Regions from separate parts of the Paenibacillus sp. CB74 genome, predicted to be linked through region 2. Evidence: riboswitches for the same ligand, from Rfam matches in the RefSeq annotation. Region 2 holds a riboswitch; each other region holds the start of a gene.

Region 1 (2,202 bases), 520 kb from region 2:
CGAATAAAGCAGCAAAAAAAAGCTGAGATGTTTTTCCTTTTTGAATGGAGTAATAGGCCAGGTCGATGCTTGTTTTTGCCTCTCGAATGGTCTGGATTCTCACCTGACCCGATTGAAAGCCGTCCTCCAGGAGCATTACGCGATCTGTTGTACTTCCTCTTGTTAACGATTTTTGCATATCCGTATTTTCAATAGCAGATGGAGACGGAACCAAAAATAAAAGGTAGGCTGTGAAGAAAACGTAGGCACTATAACACAGAATCATTGCGATTATGGTTTTAAGGATCATTCAGTACTCCCCCATTTTTATGTAAAAGTATTTATTGGTATAGCAGTACTATCTCCTTTTGTACCTAAATTATGTTGTTTAAATGAATCAAGCTGCTCGGCTCAAGGCCAAACGATCAAAAACTAATCACCGAAGCGGCTTAGAAGCAAATAGACGATGACCGGAAATCCGTTCCCATCCAGTTCCTGACTGGACACGACTGGGCCTCTGGCCTATAATTACACCTAGTAATGCCCGTAACTTCATAGTTTCCCAGGGGAGTCGGAATTGGCCGGCTGAGAGTGTATCCCACCAAGATACTAACCCTTAGACCTGATCTGGATCATGCCAGCGTAGGAATCGGAGTATATCGAAATGGCACAGCCCTATGGCTGAACGCCACCTCTCTAACGCCTGCACGCGTCCCGGATTACGGGGCGCTTTTTTTAATGTTCTTTTATATAGCCAGAGAGCTAAAAAAAGTGACGTTATCCGGATCATAGCTGGTATAAATCTGCCGATTTATGCAAGAAGCTTGGATATGAAGCCAAGGAGTACCCGTGCCACTGGCCGGACATACCGAAGGAGAGAATCACAGATGAAATGGCGTAAAACAATGGGACTGTTGCTCTTATGTGTACTACTGGTGACTGTGGCCGCATGTGGCGGTAAAGAAGCTGCCCCGGCTGAACAGAACGGCAGCACGAATACGGAGAGCAGCAATGAAGGTGACAACGCAGCCCTCAAGGATGTTAAAGTGGTGCTCGACTGGACACCAAATACGAATCATACCGGCTTGTATGCGGCCGTAGATCAAGGTTTTTATAAGGCCGAAGGCTTGAATGTGGAGATTGTTCAGCCAGGTGCCGGCGGCGCCGATACGATGGTTGCTTCCAATGAAGTGCCATTTGGCGTAAGTTATCAGGAAAGTGTAACGCAAGCCCGTACACAAGGGGTTCCACTCGTCTCCATCGCAGCAGTTATTCAGCATAATACATCCGGGTTCGCTGCTCCGGCAGATCGGAATATTAAATCACCGAAAGATTTTGAAGGCAAAACTTATGGCGGCTGGGGTTCCCCAGTGGAAGAAGCCGTGATGCAATCCATTATGGAAGGCGAAGGCGCCGACGTATCCAAAGTGAAAAACATTAACATGGGTGATGCCGACTTTTTCACCGCTGTAAAACGGGATATTGATTTCGCATGGATTTTCTACGCCTGGACGGGGATTGAAGCTGAACTGCGCGGGGAACCGATCGACATGTTATATGTGAAAGATTATTCAGATGCACTGGATTATTACACACCTGTCCTCGTAACGAACGAGCAGACGATTCAGAACGACCCTGAGCTGGTGAAAGCATTCCTGAAGGCAACTTCCGAAGGGTATCAATACGCAATTGATCATCCCGAAGACGCAGCGAATATTCTGATCAAGGCCGTACCGGATCTGGACAAGGAATTGGTACTGGCAAGCCAGAAATGGCTGAGTCCGAAGTACACGGATGACGCCCCGCGCTGGGGAGAACAGAAACAGGAAGTGTGGCAGAACTACACCGACTGGATGTTTAGCAAAAAACTGCTGGATGAACAGGTCGACGTGAGCAAGGCATACACAAACGAGTTTTTACCCCAATAAAATATCTCATATAAAACGAACTTAATATTTACACGAGGACGGAGAGGACAGAAATAACGTGAAAAAGCGAAGCGGTCGCCTTTATCACCGGATTTTCCCTTTAGAGAAAGGGAATCAAAAAAATCTGGGGATAACAGCGATTGGAAGGTTATTCTGTCATCGAAGTGGCAAGTGTAACCGTCATTAGTTCATTTTATATATCACGAAAGGAGCCGTGATCTCTCATGGCAAGCACATTACTTAGCATTCAGGTTATTCCAAAAACGCCAAATGGCGAGAACTCTTATCCTTATGT
Region 2 (2,202 bases):
TTCAATATGTTTAATCACTTTATGCATCGTATTTGTACAAATTACAATCATTTCTGCTCCTGCCTTTTCCAAAGACTGAGCAGCATTCCCTAATAATTCACCAGCGCTTTCCCAATCACCTTCAGCTTGATAACGCTCGACCTCTTCAAAATTCACGCTATATAAAATGCACTTGGCTGAATGCAATCCTCCCAATTTATTTTTCACTTCTTCATTAATAATTCGATAATATTCTAACGATGACTCCCAGCTCATTCCACCAATAAGACCAATCGTTCTCATATTACACTTCCCCTTCCATTGATTACATCCCGAAAGCAGTGTATAGAAATTCAGTAGATATTGTATCGTATCTATTTCATTAAATAAACCTGCCACAGTAAGAGGAGTTGAGGAAACTGGAGCAATTCCGGCAACGGATTAATGCGTCTGCCCGAATAATCTGGCTGTGCAATCCTAATAATCCGAACGGAACCATTTTCAGATCAGTACTCACATTCTTTCTGAGCGCCCCCTTTACATTCCACTTGCATGTGATATATGCTGAACACATAACTGCATATCTTGAACAATGCACTAGGGGAGCCTTACGGCTGAGACGAATCGAATGATTCGGACCCTTTGAACCTGATCTGGATCATACCAGCGGAGGGAAGTGGAGCGGCCTTTCAGTAAGCGGATTTTTTCATGTTGATGATGAATTTTAATGTGAATTGAACTTACAGACCCACTCATTTCTCCGGAAATGGGTGGGTCTTTTTCGCGTTCTGCGGGCAGATCAGCAGGTGTAATGAAAGATCCCGCAGTTTGAAGTTGAATTTGGAATAACAAGGGGGAACAGAACGAGATGGATAATAACATAACCATTCACAACATGAGCTACGCTTTCCCGGGAAAAAGGGATTCCCCCGTGCTCTCCAATGTGTCGATGCGTGTTGCCAACGGCGAATTCGTCTCGCTCATCGGCTCCAGCGGCTCCGGTAAAAGCACCCTTTTCAAGCTGCTGGCAGGCCTGCTTGAGCCAACCCACGGAACCATTGAAATTCCTTGGGTCCCTGATGGAAAGCGACTGGGGCAGGTGGCCTACATGCCGCAAAAGGACCTCCTGTTATCCTGGCGAACCGTCATGGAGAATTGCATGCTCCCCGCTGAACTTGCTCCAGGGCGACAGGATAAGGGAAAAATTCGCGCAGACATTATGGCAGGGCTCGACAGATTTGGCTTATCCGGCTACGCGCATGCTTACCCGGACGAGCTGTCGGGTGGCATGCGCCAACGTGTCGCGCTGCTTCGTACTTTGTTGACAGGTGGCCAACTCTTGCTGCTGGATGAACCATTCGGCGCACTCGATGCCTTAACCAAACGCGAGATGCATCGCTGGCTACTGGAGCTGTGGGAAGATCTGGGCAAAACCGTGTTGTTCATTACGCATGATATTGAAGAGGCCCTGCTACTCAGTGATCGAATTATCCTGTTAACTCCGGGGAGCCAAGGCCAACCGCTACAAGATTTGACGGTACCTTTGCCACGTCCAAGACATTCGGACATGATCTACGAACCGGCGCTCGTTCAGATGAGACGACGACTGGAGGAACAATTGCATGCGAGAGAATAACTTGGGAAACTGCATGAAGAATAACGTAAGGGGTTGGCTTGACCGTTATGGTCTGTTTCTTTGGCTCCTGCTCTTGCTGCTTGTCTTCTGGGAGTGGATTGTGCGTATGGGATGGGTGCCCTCCTTCATCATTCCAGCCCCAACGGCGATTGCCAACTCCCTGTATGAGCATCGTCACCTCCTGCTGGCTACACATCTGCCTGTTACCTTGATGGAGGTTGTTGTTGGTTTTGGCTTGTCCATTGCTGCCGGAATTGCACTTGCAACTGGTATGCATATGAATCGGTCGATTGAAAAAGCGTTATATCCCTTCATCGTAATCAGTCAGACGATCCCGTTGATTGCCCTGTCCCCCGTCTTCATCCTATGGTTTGGCTACACGCTGTGGAGCAAAGTTGCGGTGGTGTTCCTGATCGCCTTCTTCCCCATTGTGGTGAGTACCTACGATGGACTTCGCCAAGGCGATCCAGAGCAGCGTGAACTACTGCTCACCATGGGAGCTAGCACGTGGGATATTTTTCGCAAACTCCAGGTTCCACTGGCACTTCCCGCCTTCTTCTCGGGGCTAAAGATGTCTGTGGTGTACT
Region 3 (2,202 bases), 3.0 Mb from region 2:
AAAATTGCCATTGTAGGCTGTAATGGTGTGGGTAAATCGACACTGCTGAAAACCATCCTCGGGAAAATATCTCCACTGAGTGGAAAGACCTTTTTGGGAGATTATCTCGAAACGGCCTATTTTGAGCAGGAGGTTCGTGCTGGAAATATCACGCCGATCGAGGATGTCTGGAATGAGTTTTCACATTTGACTCAGAATGAGGTCCGGGGTCATCTCGCTCGCTGCGGATTAAAGAATGAGCACATTACTCGTCCGCTCAACATGCTGAGTGGTGGAGAACAAGCCAAGGTTCGTTTATGCAAACTCTTGATGCGCGAAAGCAACTGGATTTTATTTGATGAGCCGACAAACCATCTGGATGTCACAGCCAAAGCGGAGTTGCAGCGTGCCTTGCAAGAATTTAAGGGAACGGTGCTACTGGTATCTCATGAACCTGATTTTTACGAGGGTTGGGTCACCAAAACATGGAATGTCGAAGAATGGTCTGAGAAAAACTAGATGATTTGAGACCATGTTTAACAGATATGACGGTGACAAAAAAATCTGTCTATGGTAACATAGGCTACAACTTCATATGAACACTAGGGGGGCCGCACGATGCGGCTGAGATGGAAGAATGCGATTCCGGACCCTTTGCACCTGATCTGGATCATACCAGCGTAGGGAAGTGGCGAGCGCGTTTCAGTGAACGACGTGAGCAAACGGCAACTCGAAAAGATTTCAACCGTCTGCTTAGCGAATTGAAACATGCAGTTGCGTGTATAACGTTATGGCTATAGATCTATAGCTGTACTGCACGAAATGAACTGTATGCATCAGTCAGTGATCTGATCCTATAATTCATACGCAGCCACTCCCCTACGGGAGTGGCTTTTTTTGTGTTTTCATAGCATTCACGCCTGGAAGGAGAGGGAGGGTACCGCAATTTTTCATGAGCATGTTCACGAATCATTTGAATTGCATGTTGTATCTGCGGGTGCAGGAGATCGAGCATCTTTTGTAAAAGCAGCCAAGGACGTTTGGCCATGGGTGGACTATATTCACATACGAGAGAAACAACTTACATGGCAAGACAAGATCGGCTGGACTGAAAGTCTGCGTAATGTTAATATTCCATCTTGTCGCATCGTTATCAATGGTTCAGAACTGCCTTCACAGAATGATCTTTATGGCGGTGTTCATTGGGGGCAAGATGCGATACGTAAATACAACCCTGCTGTCATAAGCAAAATGCAGCGACTTCGTCTGGGTGTATCTGTTCATTCCATCGATGAGGCAAAAATCGCTGAAGAACAGGGAGCTGATTACCTTTTCTTTGGGCATGTCTTCGCGACCAACAGCAAGCCAGATCTAGAACCAAGAGGATTATATGCTCTTGATGAAGTATGCAGAGGTGTCTCCATTCCTGTCATCGCGATCGGAGGCATAGAGCCGGGAAATATTCAAGCGATTCGCGCTACAGGGGCACAGGGAGTTGCCGTGATCTCAAATGTATGGTCGAGCGATTCCCCGGATCGGGCAGCTGCATCACTAAGGCAGGCTATCGTTGCTACAGGAAGTCTAAGCCGGTGAAAGGAGATGAGAGGATGAATGAGATCGTAACGGGTCAGAACAGGAATCATTTCAGTCATCAACTGAACTCTGAAACGGAATCAAGAAGCAAAAGTGTAACTGATAATCCGGATAAGATTCATGCAGAAATCATTATTGTAGGCGGAGGTGTTGTTGGTTGTGCCATTGCGTATGAGCTTGCTTCCCGGGGACAGGATGTTTTGTTGCTGGAGCGTTCCGCAATTGCGGGAGGCACTTCTTGCGCAGCGGCTGGAATGCTGGCGCCAGATAGTGAGGATTTTGCTCATCCTTTGATGGCTAAGCTTGGCAGGCAGAGTAGACAGTTACTTATTGAGCAACAAGTGCTAATGGATACCCTTAGTGGGGTAGAGGTTGGGCTGCAACGCCATGGATTCTTGACCCCTTTTCGATCATACAGTGAATTAAACCGCTATAAGAACAATCGAAATTCCGGTTTGTCTGCTGATGAGGTGTGGTGGGATCGTTCGGTTGTGCAACAGGAGGCATCGTGGCTTAACAGAGATACATACGGAGCCTACTACAGACCATACGAGAGTGAAATCCTTCCTGTCCATCTAACTAGGGCATATGCGGAATCTGCTCAAGCCATGGGAGCTCGGTTTATAGAGG
Region 4 (2,202 bases), 290 kb from region 2:
TCTGTACCGATTATGGATCGCCGAGGCAATATTGCAGCTGCTCTCTCGGTCTCAGGGCCTGTCAGCCGACTTTCGCAGGAGACTTTGCACGAATACGCACCTGTGCTAAAGGAAGCTGCTACGCAGATGGGGCTCATGTTATCCTGATATTGATGTAAGGTTTTTCTCCAATTGGGTTGGTGTTCTGGAATATAAAGGTTGTTTTTATGTTCCGGTTGCGCTACTCTGTAATGGACGGCCCATCGGGGTCAGCTTCATTGAATATGAACAGCGGCTTATGTATGCCGCAACTTGTTAACGTTACTGGGGGAGTCCGAATTGTCCGGACTGAGACGGAATCGCATGAGATTCCGGACCCTTTGCACCTGATCTGGATCATACCAGCGTAGGGAAGTAATCGGCGATATGACCACAACCACCACATGTGTGACTCTTGCAGGACTCCGTTATGGAGCTGCAACCAGGAGCATTATTGGTGATGGACATTAAAGTCGGTTCCTTCGGGGGCCGGCTTTTTTATATACAGTGGACGGGCGAGATAATACACATTCCATGGACTGTTTTTTCAATAACCTGCAAAAGTGGGCTTGGAGAGAGAGCAGTCATTATAGATCCATGATCTGTGGTAACCTCCGTTCTGTCGTTAACTGTACATGAATAATGTCTCCCCCTTGGTCTGGTGTAGGATCGCTCTTTCTTCTCTGCGCTCTGCATGATTTGGGACAGGTGCATAAGCGAGCTGATGACGATGCCAACCAAACCAAGTGAACGAACACGGAGGAGGAGACGAGCAAACATGAGTACAGGAAATCAAACGGGACAACAAGCGATGGAACAGGAACATAACGGTCAGCAGGTGGAAAAGGAAACAGGAGCGGCTGGACGGGTTCAGCCCTTTCCGGGCAGCCGCAAAGTCTACATTCAGGGCTCACGGCCGGACATAGCTGTACCGGAGCGTGAGATAGCCCTTCATGACACGAATACTCCCCAAGGGGTGGAGCATAACGAACCGCTGCGTGTCTACGATACGAGCGGCCCCATGACCGATCCCGAATTCCAGATGGATATTCGGAAGGGATTACCCGCGCTCCGAAATCATTGGATTATGGAACGCGGTGATGTTGAAGCATATGAGGGCAGAGCCGTTCAACCTGAGGATAACGGACTAAAGCCCGGAGGGCGGAGAGCCGGGGCAGAGGAATACCCTGGATTTCGGGGACAACCACTGCGTGCTCTGGCTGGGCGCTGTGTCACCCAGATGCACTACGCAAGTCAGGGCGTCATTACACCAGAAATGGAGTATGCCGCTATCCGTGAAGGCGTGGAACCGGAATTTGTGCGGCAGGAGCTGGCAAGTGGACGGGCGATTCTGCCATCCAACATCAATCACCCAGAGAGTGAGCCGATGTTGATCGGTCGTCATTTTCACGTGAAGATCAATGCTAATATAGGTAACTCTGCCGTATCTTCCTCCATCGAGGAAGAGGTTGAGAAGATGACCTGGGCGGTACGATGGGGATCGGATACCGTGATGGATCTCTCGACAGGTAAAAACATTCATACCACCCGGGAATGGATCATCCGCAATTCACCTGTACCGATTGGTACGGTGCCGCTGTATCAGGCACTGGAGAAGGTGAATGGCGAAGCGGAAGCGCTGACCTGGGAATTGTACCGAGACACGCTCATTGAGCAGGCAGAGCAGGGCGTGGACTACTTTACGATTCATGCAGGTGTGCTGCTGCGTTATATCCCCATGACCGCCAAGCGGATGACAGGTATTGTATCCCGGGGCGGGTCCATTATGGCAGCATGGTGCCTTGCGCATCATCAGGAGAATTTTTTGTACACTCATTTCGAAGAAATCTGCGAGATTATGAAAAGGTATGATGTGGCGTTTTCGCTGGGAGATGGACTTCGTCCGGGCAGCATCTACGATGCGAATGACGAAGCTCAGATGGCGGAACTGGCTACGCTCGGGGAACTGACACAGATCGCGTGGAAGCATGATGTGCAGGTAATGATCGAAGGCCCGGGGCATGTACCGATGCACAAGATCAAGGAGAATGTGGACCTGCAGATGGAGATATGCCATGAGGCACCGTTCTACACACTTGGGCCACTGACGACCGATATTGCCCCGGGATACGATCACATTACGTCCGCCATTGGTGCGGCTATGATCGGCTGGTTTGGCACGTC

The links. A riboswitch is a leader RNA that binds a small molecule or an ion and turns the genes downstream of it on or off. The one in region 2 is predicted to bind thiamine pyrophosphate.
Region 1: it holds a riboswitch for thiamine pyrophosphate, as region 2 does, so the genes downstream of both, ACX9NY_RS21355 (ABC transporter substrate-binding protein) here and ACX9NY_RS19195 (ABC transporter ATP-binding protein) in region 2, are expected to answer to the same signal.
Region 3: it holds a riboswitch for thiamine pyrophosphate, as region 2 does, so the genes downstream of both, ACX9NY_RS06070 (thiamine phosphate synthase) here and ACX9NY_RS19195 (ABC transporter ATP-binding protein) in region 2, are expected to answer to the same signal.
Region 4: it holds a riboswitch for thiamine pyrophosphate, as region 2 does, so the genes downstream of both, thiC (phosphomethylpyrimidine synthase ThiC) here and ACX9NY_RS19195 (ABC transporter ATP-binding protein) in region 2, are expected to answer to the same signal.

The regions. Positions count from the first base shown of each region.
Region 1 covers NZ_CM146009.1:4,850,881-4,853,082, forward strand. The annotation lists gene ACX9NY_RS21350 (phospholipase D-like domain-containing protein) at 1-289, opposite strand, end outside; TPP riboswitch at 534-646, shown strand; gene ACX9NY_RS21355 (ABC transporter substrate-binding protein) at 867-1,907, shown strand; gene ACX9NY_RS21360 (MTH1187 family thiamine-binding protein) at 2,132-2,202, shown strand, end outside.
Region 2 covers NZ_CM146009.1:4,332,313-4,334,514, forward strand. The annotation lists gene ACX9NY_RS19190 (aspartate/glutamate racemase family protein) at 1-282, opposite strand, end outside; TPP riboswitch at 569-671, shown strand; gene ACX9NY_RS19195 (ABC transporter ATP-binding protein) at 848-1,615, shown strand; gene ACX9NY_RS19200 (ABC transporter permease) at 1,602-2,202, shown strand, end outside.
Region 3 covers NZ_CM146009.1:1,319,365-1,321,566, forward strand. The annotation lists gene ACX9NY_RS06065 (ABC-F family ATP-binding cassette domain-containing protein) at 1-498, shown strand, start outside; TPP riboswitch at 574-683, shown strand; gene ACX9NY_RS06070 (thiamine phosphate synthase) at 877-1,572, shown strand; gene thiO (glycine oxidase ThiO) at 1,587-2,202, shown strand, end outside.
Region 4 covers NZ_CM146009.1:4,622,736-4,624,937, reverse strand. The annotation lists gene ACX9NY_RS20355 (IclR family transcriptional regulator) at 1-147, shown strand, start outside; TPP riboswitch at 296-409, shown strand; gene thiC (phosphomethylpyrimidine synthase ThiC) at 830-2,202, shown strand, end outside.